One region of the Anoxybacillus sp. PDR2 genome, then DNA from elsewhere that is predicted to be linked to it. Evidence: riboswitches for the same ligand, from Rfam matches in the RefSeq annotation. Region 1 holds a riboswitch; each other region holds the start of a gene.
What was found. Region 1 has a riboswitch for lysine ahead of GRQ40_RS05535 (amino acid permease). Riboswitches for the same ligand answer to the same signal wherever they lie in the genome.
Positions count from the first base shown of each region.

Region 2: linked by a shared signal. The riboswitch ahead of GRQ40_RS14220 (aspartate kinase) and the one ahead of GRQ40_RS05535 (amino acid permease) in region 1 are both predicted to bind lysine.
Region 3: linked by a shared signal. The riboswitch ahead of GRQ40_RS10290 (amino acid permease) and the one ahead of GRQ40_RS05535 (amino acid permease) in region 1 are both predicted to bind lysine.

Region 1 is NZ_CP047158.1:1,142,703-1,147,387, reverse strand. Features, by position in the region: gene GRQ40_RS05545 (ABC transporter ATP-binding protein) at 1-369, opposite strand, end outside; gene GRQ40_RS05540 (M3 family oligoendopeptidase) at 857-2,551, opposite strand; lysine riboswitch at 2,712-2,895, shown strand; gene GRQ40_RS05535 (amino acid permease) at 2,989-4,416, shown strand; gene GRQ40_RS05530 (MarR family winged helix-turn-helix transcriptional regulator) at 4,561-4,685, opposite strand, start outside.
Region 2 is NZ_CP047158.1:2,950,352-2,955,036, forward strand. Features, by position in the region: gene sdhA (succinate dehydrogenase flavoprotein subunit) at 1-88, opposite strand, end outside; gene GRQ40_RS14210 (succinate dehydrogenase cytochrome b558 subunit) at 124-732, opposite strand; gene GRQ40_RS14215 (YslB family protein) at 1,007-1,462, shown strand; gene GRQ40_RS14220 (aspartate kinase) at 1,864-3,084, opposite strand; lysine riboswitch at 3,217-3,395, opposite strand; gene uvrC (excinuclease ABC subunit UvrC) at 3,464-4,685, opposite strand, start outside.
Region 3 is NZ_CP047158.1:2,150,195-2,154,879, reverse strand. Features, by position in the region: gene thiE (thiamine phosphate synthase) at 1-2, shown strand, start outside; gene GRQ40_RS10295 (twin-arginine translocase TatA/TatE family subunit) at 479-652, shown strand; gene GRQ40_RS10290 (amino acid permease) at 683-2,143, opposite strand; lysine riboswitch at 2,253-2,440, opposite strand; gene GRQ40_RS10285 (peptide MFS transporter) at 3,032-4,411, opposite strand.

The DNA of each region.
Region 1 (4,685 bases):
GACAAGCTCCGCCACTTCTTCAATGCGCTCCTTTTGCCTTTTTCCCCTCAATCCATAAATAGCAGAAAAAAATTGCAGGTTTTCAAGCGCTGTCAATTCTTCGTATAATGCATCTGATTGCGCCATAAATCCGATGCGCTTCATCGCTTGTAAATGAGGCATTTTGACATCAAACACATGAATCGTGCCTTCCGTTGCTTGATCAATTCCCGCGATTAATTTCACTAAAGTCGTTTTCCCCGCTCCTGATGGACCTAGCATTCCAAAAATTTCTCCCCTCTCCACAGCAAGGGCAATGTCATCAAGAACTTTCTTTTTTCCAAATACTCTCGACACATGCTCAACACAAATGCACGGTTTCGCTGCCATCTTTATTCCTCCATCTCACCAAAAAATGAGTGATTACTCACTTCATTATAACTTGCTCTCGAATAAAAATAAAGTGAGTACTCACTCATCAAATAAAGAATTTTTAGAGACTTTATTCTCGACCGTTCAACCTCATGGCCGAAAACAGCCCCTTTCTCCGCTACAATAACGATTCCAGTCCCTCCATCCGCAACAGATTTCTTTAAGAACTTTGCCACCAATGTTGATCGTCTCTTCTCCGACCATCGTTCCGCCTAAACGTTCGTGGCTTTGCGAATGTTCCTCATCTTTCTCTCCTTTTCTTCATATCCTATTCCCTTTGTATTTCTACATAAACTCGACAAAAAAAGGAAGAAAACCTACAACAGTTGCTTCCTATCCTCTATAGAAAAAAGCTGACCAAAAAAGTATGGTCAGCCTTCAAACGAAAACAACCGATCATTTGGGCATATATAAACCGCTTCCTTTTAGGACATCCTCCCATTTTTCACAGCTGTTTGTCGTCCACGCTGTTCAACCACTGCTCAATTTCTTCCATAACCGACTGAACGCAGCCATCTTCAAATGGCGATATTAAATGAGCGACTTGTACAAGTTTGGTAAATGACTTGCTTCCTCCCTCACGGCAAAGCGTTAAATAATCGCGCCACGCTTCCTGATAATTTTCTCTTGAACGCTTCCAAAACTGAAACGCACACATTTGCGCAAGGGTATAGTCAATATAATAAAAAGCCGTTGTATAAATATGGCTTTGCCGTTGCCAAAAACCGCCGCGCTCCAAATAATCATGGCCATCGTAATCCCTTGTTGGCATGTATTTTCGTTCGATTTCCCGCCATTTTCTCTTCCGTTCCGCTGGTGTTGCCTCCGGATTTTCATAAACGAAGTGCTGGAATTCATCAACCGCCACCCCGTATGGCAGAAACAGCACAGCCGAGCTTAAATGATGAAATTGATATTTTTTCGTATCTTCTTTAAAGAACAGCTCCATCCATGGCCATGTGAAAAACTCCATGCTCATGGAATGGATTTCACACGCCTCTAACGTCGGCCAATTATACTCTGGAATTTCGTAATGGCGGCTTTCATACACTTGAAAAGCGTGGCCCGCTTCATGGGTGAGAACATCAATATCGCCGGACGTACCAGTAAAATTCGAAAAAATAAATGGCGCTTTATATTCTTCTATATATGTGCAGTAACCACCGCTTGCTTTCCCTTTTTTGGCCAAAAGATCCATCAATTCATTTTTAATCATAAACCGGAAAAACTCGCCTGTTTCTGGTGACAGCTCTTCATACATTTTTCGGCCGTTTTCGATAATCCACTTTGCATCCCCTTTTGGAGTCGGATTGCCCGTCGGGAATGAAAATGCTTCATCGTAATATTTCAACTTCTCGACGCCAATTCTTTTCCTCTGGCGTTCATACAGCTTTTCTGCTAACGGCACAATATAAGCTTTCACCTGCTCACGGAATCGCGCAACCATTTCAGCATTATAATCGGTCCGTCCCAACCTTGCATATCCAAGTTCAACAAAGTTGTTAAACCCTAGTTTTTTTGCAATGCTTGTACGCACTTTGACAAGCTGATCGTAAATATGGTCAAATTGTTCCTCATGCGTTTCAAAAAAGGCAAATCGCGCTTCATTTGCCCGCTTCCGCATTTGCCGATCAGGCGACTCCACAAACGGCTGCAGCTGTGCCAACGTGTATTCTTGTCCTTCAAATAAAATTTTTGCGGAGGCTACCAATTTCGTATACTCGCTTGCTAGCTTATTTTCTAACTGTAAATCCGCGACAATCTCAGGAGAAAACGTTTTAAGCTCTGTTTCCGCAAGTGCAAATAACTGTTTTCCCCAGCGTTTTTCGAGCTCTGAACGAAATCGGGAGGCGACGAGCGCCTCATAATATTCGTTGACAAAGCCTTTGACAATCGGATCCACCTCATCGAAAAAATCTTGCTCCTGCTTATAAAAGTCATCATTTGTATCAACCGTATGGCGAATATAGCAAATTTGCGCCATCGTGCTAAATTCGTTGCGCAGTTTATTGATTTGCTTCATCGCTTCATCCTGCTCTTCCGCATGCAGGGCCTGCTGAAACGCCTGCAATGCCGCTTGAAATTCTGTCTTTAGTTTTTCCATGTCAGGGCGTTTATATAGAAACTCGGAAAACTTCAAATCCATCCCTTCCTTTTCCTCAAAAATTTCTAACCTTAGTTATATTCCACTTGTTTGCTAAAAATTCCTGTTCATGCTTCAGATAAAAGCATATTGACGAATATTGTCGAATCGTGTATGATTATCAAGGTAATTGAATATTTTTTCTTCTCGTCAACTTAGATGAGATAGAGGTTGCAATGGATAAAAGTAGTTTGAATGAGGGACAGAGGAACCGATGACTTCAAATGAAAGGATTCATTGCCGAAGTTTGCAGCGTACTCTGGCGCCGCAAGCTGGGCCTGCATTCGAATAGAGTCAGGACTGCCATCGCTTAATGGAAGCGATGGAGCGCTATCTACATTAAGTTAGATGCGGATGTCACATGCACCCGTTGAAAACTTAAGGGTGTATTTTTTTTTGATAAATGCGCAAATCAGAAAGGAGTAGGGGTTATATTGCAGCAAAATAAACTAGGTCTCTGGGTATTAACGGCGCTTGTCGTTGGGAATATGGTTGGATCAGGAATTTTTATGCTTCCTCGTTCACTTTCAGAAGCCGCGAGCCCTTTAGGGGTCATTTTAGCTTGGCTATTAACAGGTGGCGGAGTGCTAATGACCGCTCTTGTCTTTGGCAATTTAGCGATTCGCAAGCCTGAATTAAATGGCGGGCCGCAAATTTACGCGAAGGAATTGTTTCCAAAGAGATCAAACGCCTCGGTTTTATCGGGATTTATGTCTTCCTGGGGCTATTGGATTGGAAATTTTGCTGGAAACGTGGCCATTATTACGACATTTACGAGTTATTTATCCACATTCTTTCCGATTTTAACAAGCAAACAAACCGTATTTATGGTAGGCGCTACACCGATCAAACTCGGCAACCTCCTTACATTTATGGTTTGTACCGCTCTGTTATGGGGAATGCACTTTATTATTTTGCGCGGCATCGAGGGAGCCGGAAAACTAAATTTCATAGCCACTTCGGCAAAGGTACTCGGCTTCTTTTTATTTATTGCCATAAGCTTATTTGCATTTGATAAAAGCAACATCGGCTCTATCGTCGCTCCGCGTTACGATGAAGCAGGCCATTCCGTTAGCCTGTTCGGGCAAGTGACCGGCGCGGCCGTTGCGACATTATGGGCATTTGTCGGAGTGGAATCTGCGATTGTGTTCGCTTCACGTGCACGCAAGCAAACAGATGTCAAACGGGCAACCATTCTTGGTTTGCTGATTGCTCTCATCATTTACATTGGCATAAGTGTGCTTGTAATGGGCTTGCTTCCGCAAAAACAGTTGATTCATTCAGAGAAGCCTTTAGTGGATGCGATTCAAACCATTTTAGGACCAAGCGGCGCATACATCTTAGCTGGACTTGGCCTCATCAGCCTTCTTGGCTCGACGCTCGGCTGGGTGCTATTAAGCGCGGAAGTTCCATATCAAGCCGCGAAGCAAGGATTATTTATCCCTGCCTTCTTAAAAGAAAACAAAAAAGGAATGCCGAAACTCGCTTTAGTTTTGTCAAATGGATTAGCGCAAATTTTCATTTTCTCAACGATCTCTCATTCGATGTCAGCTGCATTTGATTTTGTCATTTATATTGCGACACTCGCTTATCTTGTTCCTTACTTTATCGCTTCTGTCTTTCAGCTCAAGCTCACATGGACAGGAGAGACATATGAAACCAATACAAAGCAGCGAATCACGGATGGAGTCATTGCAGCACTGGCCACTATTTATTCCATTTGGGTCATTATCGCGGGAACATCTGACATCAAAACCTTTATGCTTGGCGTTGCGTTGCTCGCAAGCGGCATCATTTTTTATCCGCTTGTAAAAAAAGCAGTAGACAAAGAAAAAAACGCGAAAAAAAGACTGTCAGCTTAATCCAAAAAAGAGGGGTTTCTCCCTCTCTTTATCTTTTATCTATAGTCCCTCCTCTCTCTTTATCAAAAAAGAACGCGCGCCTGCCACCCATTATAAAAAAGCGCCAGCGAATCTTTGATCCGCTGGCGCTTTCACCATCCGTACTTATTGCTGTTTCGCACCGTATCCCATTTTTTTCAATAATTCAATAACCTGTTCTTTCTCTTCAGTCGTTAATCCGGAAAGTGTTTCATGGATCGTTTGTTCATGCTCCGGAAATACCTTTTCAA
Region 2 (4,685 bases), 1.8 Mb from region 1:
CCACTGGCACACCCGCTTCTGCGATTTTAATGGTGGCCATTAGTCCGGCTAAACCGCCGCCAACTACTATGATTTTTCCTTTTTTCATCGTTACTCACTCCCTAAAAAATTGCTAGTCGTGGATTAAGCGAATGCTAAAATGGCACGAATGCCAACGATTGAAAGCGCTACAAAGATGATCATCGTCACGTAAGTAAAAATTTGCTGTGAACGAGGAGTAACTGTTAATCCCCAGCTTACACAGAAAGACCATAGCCCATTCGAAAAATGGAACACCGTTGACAAAATACCGACAATATAAAAAGCAAGCATAAAAGGATTGTCAACAATGTTGGCCATCATGTCGTAGTTCACATCAGCTCCAAAAGCAGCTTGTACACGTGTTTGCCATACGTGCCACGTGACAAAAATGAGCGTAATGATTCCTGTCAGCCGTTGAAGCATGAACATCCAATTTCGGAAATATCCAAATCTGCCCACATTGTTTTGAGCGGTAAAAGCGATATAAAGTCCATAAATAGCATGAAACAGCAAAGGCAAAAAAATGATAAATATTTCTAAAAAATAGCGGAACGGTAAATGTTCCATAAATGATGCTGCCCGGTTAAATGATTCTGGACCTTTAGTCGCAAAGTGGTTCACTACTAAATGCTGGACTAGGAAAATTCCAACCGGAATAACCCCTAGTAATGAATGGAGTCGGCGGTAAAAAAATTCTCGATTTCCTGCCATATAGTATACCCCCTTTTTAAATAGTGATAATAAAAGATTTATGCACTCCCCATCCACACTAACTAAATGATTAATAGAACTGTAAATGCTTCCATTTCCATTAATCACGCGTCACATCCATTGTACTCCCACAATGTAGTAGCGTCAAGAAAACGAGTTCATAAAATGTTCAATCGTTTGAAAATTAAAACAATATTTGTGCAAAAATCGAAAGAAAAATACTGATTTCTTCTCATTGTTCGGCTATAATGTTTGATAGAAAGAGGGGAATTATGTGAAAACACATTCATTTCAGGAACACTATGAAGCATTACAGCACGTTGAAATTCCTTTATTTGGATATCATCTAATTCGAGAAGTCCTTCTTCCCGATTTGCTTGGCAAAGAAACCGACAGCATTTTATATTGGGCGGGAAAGCATTTAGCGCGCTGCTACCCCTTAGAAACATTCGATGACATCATTTTATTTTTTGAAAAAGCAGGATGGGGTACGCTCGCTGTCATCAAAGAACGCCAAGATGAATTAGAAATCGAGCTGACAGGGCCCGCGGTATCCGCTCGGATCGCCATGAATGCTCACTGTTCATTTCAGCTTGAGGCCGGCTTTCTCGCACAGCAGATTGAACAGCAAAAACGCTTCGTCTCGGAAGCATATGAGCAGCAAAAAAAGCGTGATCAAAAAGTGACTTTTACTGTGAAATGGGACCGTAAACACGAAATTGCTGAATAGACAGATTTTCTGCACCTTTTCAATTGTATTAGCCTATCGATGCACGACAAGAACAAAGGCAAGTATACGTATTTGCTTGCCTTAGACTGTTAACAAACGCTTCATCCTGCGTCACGGGCCTCATTCGTCGCTCATGAACGTTTGGGTTCGCTTCGCGTCTTCACTCGGCTGGCGTTTCTTGTCTGCCAAGCGCCTTCAAGCCAGTTTGATGTAGAACTACCACTATGATAGAAGAATCGTATAAAATGGTGGTAGACAAAGTCGATTTTGACTTTGTCTACCACTTGAGGCAAGCAAGCATTTGCTTGCTTTTTTAGTCAAAACAGTCGGCACAGCACGATTGAATGCACCTTCGCTCTCAAAACGCTTGCCATGATTTCGAGCAGTACGGTCTTGTCTGGTTATGAACGCACGGCGGCTTTTTCATCCAATTGAAACGCCGTATGCAACGCTTCTACTGCTGCAACCATATTTTCTTGAGACACGACGGTTGAAATTTTGATTTCGGACGTGCTGACCATTTTTATTTCAATCCCTTTATCCGCTAACACTTGAAACATTTGTGCAGCTACACCTGGATTAGAGATCATTCCTGAGCCGACAATCGATACTTTGGCCAGTTGGCTTTCATATTCTATCTTTGCTCCCTTGAATGATTCCAACACTTGCAAAGTCTCAGGCAAATCCTCTGTGCGAATGGAAAACGACACAGCTGCTGCTCCGCTATTAGTTGTGTTTTGAATAATAATATCGACATTAATCCCGCGATTCGCTAACGCTGTAAAAACGGTTGGCAACATAGGCAACTCGTGCGGGAGCCCTTGGACCGTCACTTTTGTTACTTGATCTTCAAAAGCAATCCCTCTGACAATTAAATGCTGTTCCATTGAAACATCCTCCTTTACCGTTGTTCCGCTCTCCTCTTCCATACTCGAACGAACTTCCAGCAATACTTGATAATTTTTAGCAAACTCTACAGCCCGCGGATGAAGCACTCCTGCTCCAAGATTGGCCAGCTCTAGCATCTCATCATAGGAAATTTCCTCTAGCTTTTTCGCTGCTTTTACATAGCGCGGATCGGTAGTAAACACTCCTGTCACATCTGTATAAATATCGCACTTATCCGCTTGTAGAGCGGCCGCTAAAGCTACAGCTGTCGTGTCAGAACCGCCGCGACCAAGAGTCGTGATATCTCCCTTTTCCGTCACTCCTTGAAAACCAGCCACAATGACGATTTGTCCTGCTTGCAAATATTGATGAATTCTCGTTGTGTCGATATCTATAATGCGAGCATTGCCATGAACAGTCTCTGTCTTGATTCCAGCTTGCCAGCCCGTTAAAGAAACAGCTGCATACCCCTTTTCTTGCAAAGCCATCGCTAATAGGGCAATACTCACTTGCTCCCCTGTCGAAAGAAGCATATCCAGCTCCCGCTTGCTAGGTTGGGACGTTAGCTGTTTGGCTAAATCCACAAGCTGATTCGTCGTCTTTCCCATCGCTGAAACGACAACGACCACTTGATGTCCTTTTTGCACCTCGCTCATTACTCGATCAGCGACATGCTGAATACGTTCAATAGATCCTACAGACGTTCCGCCAAATTTTTGCACAATCATTCCCATTTTTCTCATCCCTTGTTCTTAAAATGTTGATTTCAGCATCCATACCGGTATAGAAACAAATAAAAAACAGCAATGAGAGGCTTCTCATTGCTGTGCATAACGAAATAAGAAAAGAAACGAATTCGCTCCACACAGTGAGATAGCTCTCCAAGATGGGTCATCTTGACAGTCCTACATTTCTTAAACGCAGGACCAGCAGGAAAAGCAATGAGACTTCCCCCACTTCGGCGAGCCTCCCCTTTCGGCATTTTTCTTTGGAACCCATTTTCCTCCAAATGCCTACTCTTGAAGTTCGCGCCTCTATCTTCACTTCTGTGCTTAGAAGTGTATAAATATGCAATTAAGGTGATTGTATCAGCTTTTTCTCCAATTGACAATACTATTCTCGCAGCTTTTCATAAATTTTTTCAGCAACTGCGCGAGGAATCGCCGCTTTTTGCAGCTCCTCAATCGTCGCTTCTTTTATATTTTTTAAAGAGCCAAAATGCTTAAGAAGCGCTTTTTTTCGCTTTTCTCCAACTCCCGGAATGTGGTCAAGCGCGGACTGAAATAACGATTTTCCTCGCGTCTGGCGATGAAACGTAATAGCAAAACGATGGACTTCATCCTGAATGCGCTGCAGCAAATAAAATTCTTGGCTGTTTCGCGACAATGGCACGATTTGTGGTGGATCTCCCATGATTAATTCCGATGTGCGATGCTTGTCGTCTTTTACAAGACCGGCAAGCGGAATTTCCAAGCCCAACTCATTTTCTAACACATCGCGAACAGCCGCCAGATGTCCCTTTCCTCCATCAATTAAAATCAAATCCGGAAGAGGAAGGCGTTCCTTTAAAGCACGGCTATATCGCCGCCGTACAACCTCGCGCATTGATTCATAATCATCTGGCCCCTTCACAGTTTTAATTTTATATTTGCGATATTCTTTTTTCTCAGGCTTGCCGTCGATAAACACCACCATCGCCGAAACCGGATCAGCCCCATGGATATTAGAATTATCAAACGCTTCGATTCGATGCGGTGTTGGAATGTTCAACGCAACTCCTAAGTTTTCAACCGCTTTAACCGTTCGTTCTTCATCGCGTTCAATAAGATAAAACTTCTCTTTTAAAGCGATCGCTGCATTTTTACTCGCAAGATCGACCAGCTCTTTTTTCTTTCCTCTTTTCGGCTGAATAACAGGCACCTGGAGCAACTGCTCAGCCAAGCTTCCGTCAACCTCAAGCGGCAGGATTACTTCTTTTGGCTTAAAATGATTCTCCTTGGAGTAAAATTGTCCTAAAAATGTGAGCAGCTCTTCATCGGGATCTTGATGCAGCGGAAAGATCGAAACATCCCGCTCGATTAGCTTTCCTTGACGAATAAAAAAGACTTGGACGCACATCCATCCTTTGTCATAGGAGTAGCCGAACACATCTCTGTTAACAAAATCCTTCATCGTCATTTTCTGTTTTTCCATCATCGCTTCAATATGCGCAATTTGATCACGGTATTCTTTAGCTCGTTCAAATTCAAGGGCTTCTGCTGCTTTGTTCATTTTTTCAACCAATTCTTTTTTTATGTCTTGGTGTCCCCCGTTTAAAAAACGGACAATCTGTTCC
Region 3 (4,685 bases), 1.0 Mb from region 1:
AAGGATGTCGATCATTGGACTACTCCATATCCCGACAGAAGACTATCGCCTCAAGGAACATGACGGGCATCGCTTCATGAGTTAGAGAGAGAAATGTCGGTTGGCATTGGCCAAAGTAGTGGAATCACAAGAATCTATGTGCTATTCTATACTTGTAAGTGGTTCTTGGAAAAACTGAAGATAGAGGATTGTGACAAGGAACACCGTCCGTTACGTAAAAGCTTCAACGTTCCCTTGTCTGTGCACGGTTCGAAGCAACGAAAACCGAGCCCAGTCGAACGTGTGAAGCGGACGAATGTACAAGCTTTCTTGTCGTTTCCCGTTGGAACAACGGGGAAGGTCTGCTAGCTGAAAAATCGAAGGATGTTTCCATGTTCGCAGGAATCTCCCACTTTGAAGCGAAAGTGGTAGTAATTCAAAGATGATATGATATAATGGAAAAGGAAAAGACGAAAATGAAGCGCATGGAGTGAATGATATGAACATAGGATTTGGCGAGATTGCCTTGATCGTATTTTTTGCCCTGTTACTTTTCGGCCCGAAAAAGCTGCCAGAGCTTGGACAAGCAGCTGGAAAAACGCTCCGCGAATTTAAAAATGCTACAAAAGGCATCATGGATGACGAAGAACAGAAAACGAAAAAGCACGACTGAAAAAACCGCTTGGCATAGCCGAGCGGTTTTTTAGTCTAATTCACATTCTTTGAGGGGAACGACCTTTGTCTTTTTCACGATTTTATAGCCAAGCCAAACCGCTAAAAACAATGGCAGTCCAATGTAGGAAACGAGAATGCCGTACCAATCGATTGACTTCCCCATAAAGGCCCCATAGTTCTGTCCCAAAATGACAATCGTGCAAAGCACTAGAGCGAACAATGGTCCAAATGGAAACCATTTGGCTTTATAAGGAAGATCATTGAGATCGCGCCCTTGCGCGGCATATGCTTTGCGGAAACGGTAGTGACTGACCGCGATGCCTAGCCACGCAATGAATCCCGACATACCCGAGGCATTTAATAACCATACATAAACGGTGCCATCGCCAAAGAACGAAGCCAAAAAAGCAAGCGTTCCTAGTGAAGCTGTGACTAGTAATGCATTAACAGGAACACCGCGGTGATTTAGCTTGGCCAGAAATTTTGGCGCTTTTCCTTCTTTTGCTAGATCCCAAAGCATTCGAGTAGACGCATACATACCGGAATTTCCGGCTGATAAAACCGCTGTTAAAATGACGGCGTTCATAACGGATGCAGCCAACGCAATGCCAGCTTTATCAAAGACGAGAGTAAATGGGCTGACCGTAACGTCGCTATTCGCTAGATTTTCATTTGTATACGGAATAAGCAGCCCGATTGCTAAAATAGCCAGTATATAAAATAGCAAAATACGCCAAAATACTTGACGAATGGCGCGAGGAATGTTTCGTTTCGGATCCTCGCTTTCACCGGCTGCAACCCCAAGCAGCTCTGTTCCTTGGAAAGAAAATCCTGCGGCCATAAAAATGCCGAGAGTCGCCATGAACCCACCATGGAACGGAGCGTCGTCGATGGTGAAGTTTCTAAATCCAACCGCTTCACCACCCATAATACCTATAATCATGAAAAAGCTGACAATAAGAAAAATAATAACCGTTACTACTTTAATAAGGGAAAACCAATATTCGGCTTCACCAAATCCTTTTACAGATAAATAGTTAAGTAAAAACATAATCACTAAGCATAATGCGCTCCATAAAAGTGAAGGGCTATTCGGAAACCAAAATTTCATGATCATAGTCACAGCCGAGAGTTCTGCGGCAATTGTAATGGCCCAGTTATACCAGTAGTTCCATCCTAAAGCAAATCCGAGAGCAGGATCGACAAATTTCGTTGCATACGTACTAAACGTTCCGGTAACGGGCATATAAGCGGCCATTTCCGCAAGGCTGGTCATCAAAAAATATACCATCACTCCAATCGCGATATACGCTATGAGCGCTCCACCCGGTCCAGCGGTATGAATCGCTCCGCCGCTTGCTAAAAACAACCCAGTACCAATCGTTCCCCCAAGAGAAATCATTGTTAGATGCCTTGTTTTTAGCTTTCGTTGCAGCTGGTTAGGCGAAGCCGGTGTGGCGGCTTCCTGTTTTTGCATGACGCTTTCCATGTTTTCATCGCTCCTTTTTTTCATGTTGTCATGGAAAGGAGCCGGGCAATAAAAAAAGCCGCCGAAGGAGATTCGGCGGCAATGCAATCATTACCCGTATCAACCCTTCCGTGAAGATAGCGCCCCACGGTTGCTTTACGCAAACCGTGACAGTGCTGCACCTATTCGGTGACAGCCCCAGTTCGCACATCCAGAGAAATGTGCCAACTTCGGCGGCTTTTCCCTTCGAGCGAAGTCTTCAATGTTCTCTGCATCTCGTTCGCTGTACTCATAAAAGCCGCAACCTCTACCTCATCGGGTGAATGAGGATGCTATTCATTTTGTTCCATGATGATTATAAAACAATTTTTGTACAAAAACAATATTTATTTATGCTTCAATCGCAAAAAAGCCAAACCCTTCTATGTTTACTATATACGTGGAATAGAGCGAGAGGCATGGAACGATAGAAATCCTGTTTCGTGAACTACTCACCACTTAGCTAAAGCTTGAAGTGGGAGCTTCTCAGTTCCACGACGAAAGCCGCCTTTCGTCTCCCTGAGCGTGACTTCGGGTCGTTCCAACCCTAGATGTCCGACAATTCGGAGTTCTTTTGTACCTTGGATATTTTACGCATGGAAGGATCCGCTTGGTTTTCGCATTTTATTTTCTCCATGCAACCTCCTATATCCAGTTATGAAAGAACGACATAGGTTTATTTTACCACAGGGTCAGACAATTGAACAGGCAAAAGCCTGTCCTTGTCCGAAGTCGATTCATCTCCCACTTTCATCAAGCTTCGCAAGATTTAGAAGTGGGAGACTTCTCGACTGAAGAATGTTAAAACGACCAATGGTAAATAAGCAAAGAAAAAAGGATTCACGATATAAGTGAATCCTTTTTTCTTTATTATTCTGACATTTCTACAAGTTTTTTCGATAATAATAACAGAACAAAGCCAAGAACAATGGTAATGCCGCCAATTAAGCTGAAAATTTCTAGATAGCCTAATGACTCCGTAAAAGCTGCTAATTGACCTGCTAAAATATTCGCGATACCAGTTGCTGATAACCAAACTCCCATTAGCAGGGAAGCGAGACGAATCGGTGCGATGCGGCTTGTAAGTGATAGCCCAACCGGTGATAGGCAAAGCTCACCAAGCGTATGCAAAAAGTATGTTAAAACAATAAATAATGCATTTGCTTTTACCGTAATGTGTTGCTCGTCGCTTCCGGTTTGCAGCAGAGCAGGAACCAAAACAGCAAATCCGAGACCAAGCAAAATCATACCTAATCCCATCTTTGTCGGAGCTGATAAATCACCGCGTTTAGAGTTAGCCAATTTTACCCATAATGCAGATAAAACGGGTGTTAATAGAACGATAAATAATGGATTTAATGATTGAAACCAAGAGGTTGGCATGGTCCAGCTGCCGATGGATTTATCGACGAACTTATCGGTATACAATGTAAGCGAGCTTCCTGCTTGTTCGAAGCCAGCCCAGAAAAAGACAACAAAGCACATTAAAATTAAGATCACACGAATGCGCTGTTTTTCTTTTTTTGTTAACGGCTCTTTTGGCGCAGTTGAAGCTGTTTTCTGTTTGCCAATCGGCTTTTTGCCGATTTCTCCTAGATAACGATTTCCTAATAGATTAAAAAATACTTGACCAATTATCATACCGATGGATGCGGCAAGGAAACCATATTTAAATCCATACTGCACGACGCCATTGACAGTCGTTTTAAAATAATCTTCAGCTAAAAATCCACAGATCAGCGGAGCAAAAAAGGCGCCGATGTTAATTCCCATATAGAAAATGGTAAAGGCTGCATCGCGGCGCTTGTCATTTGGTCCGTACAATTCACCGACAAGCGTCGAAATATTAGGTTTAAAGAAACCGTTTCCGATAATTAATAGTAAAAGCCCCGTATATAACCCTATTTTTGTATTGACCGCAAACAGTATAAGATTGCCGACGGCCATAATAATTCCGCCGATGGTAATAGCTAAGCGACGACCTAAAAAGCGGTCAGAAAGGTATCCACCGATAATAGGGGTAAAATAAACAATCCCTGTAAAGAACCCATAAATACTTACGGCGATTCTTTGATCAAATCCTAAACCGCCACTAATGGTTGCTGTCGTTAAATAAAGAACTAGGATCGCCCGCATTCCATAGTAGCTAAAACGCTCCCAAATCTCGGTGAAGAATAAAAGATAAAGCCCGGGAGGATGTTTTTTGCTTTGTTCCTGTTGCATCGGTTGAACCTCAGGTAATGCTCCCATTTTTCTTCCTCCTAAATTGATGATCGTGCAAAGAACATTTTATTTTATAAAATATCTATAAGTCAATAAAATTATATAGAAATAGAAAAATATAAACTTTTAAACTTATCTTTATCGATTTAATAGTGTTATTAATCTAAATATTATATTATTTGTATAATGAATCTTTCCATCATACTCTATATACTAGCTATTTCGTTCAATGGAAACAGGGCATTCATGGTGCTTGTTCAATTCATACTCGTTTGAGGAAGAAATGTTGACCCATTCCATT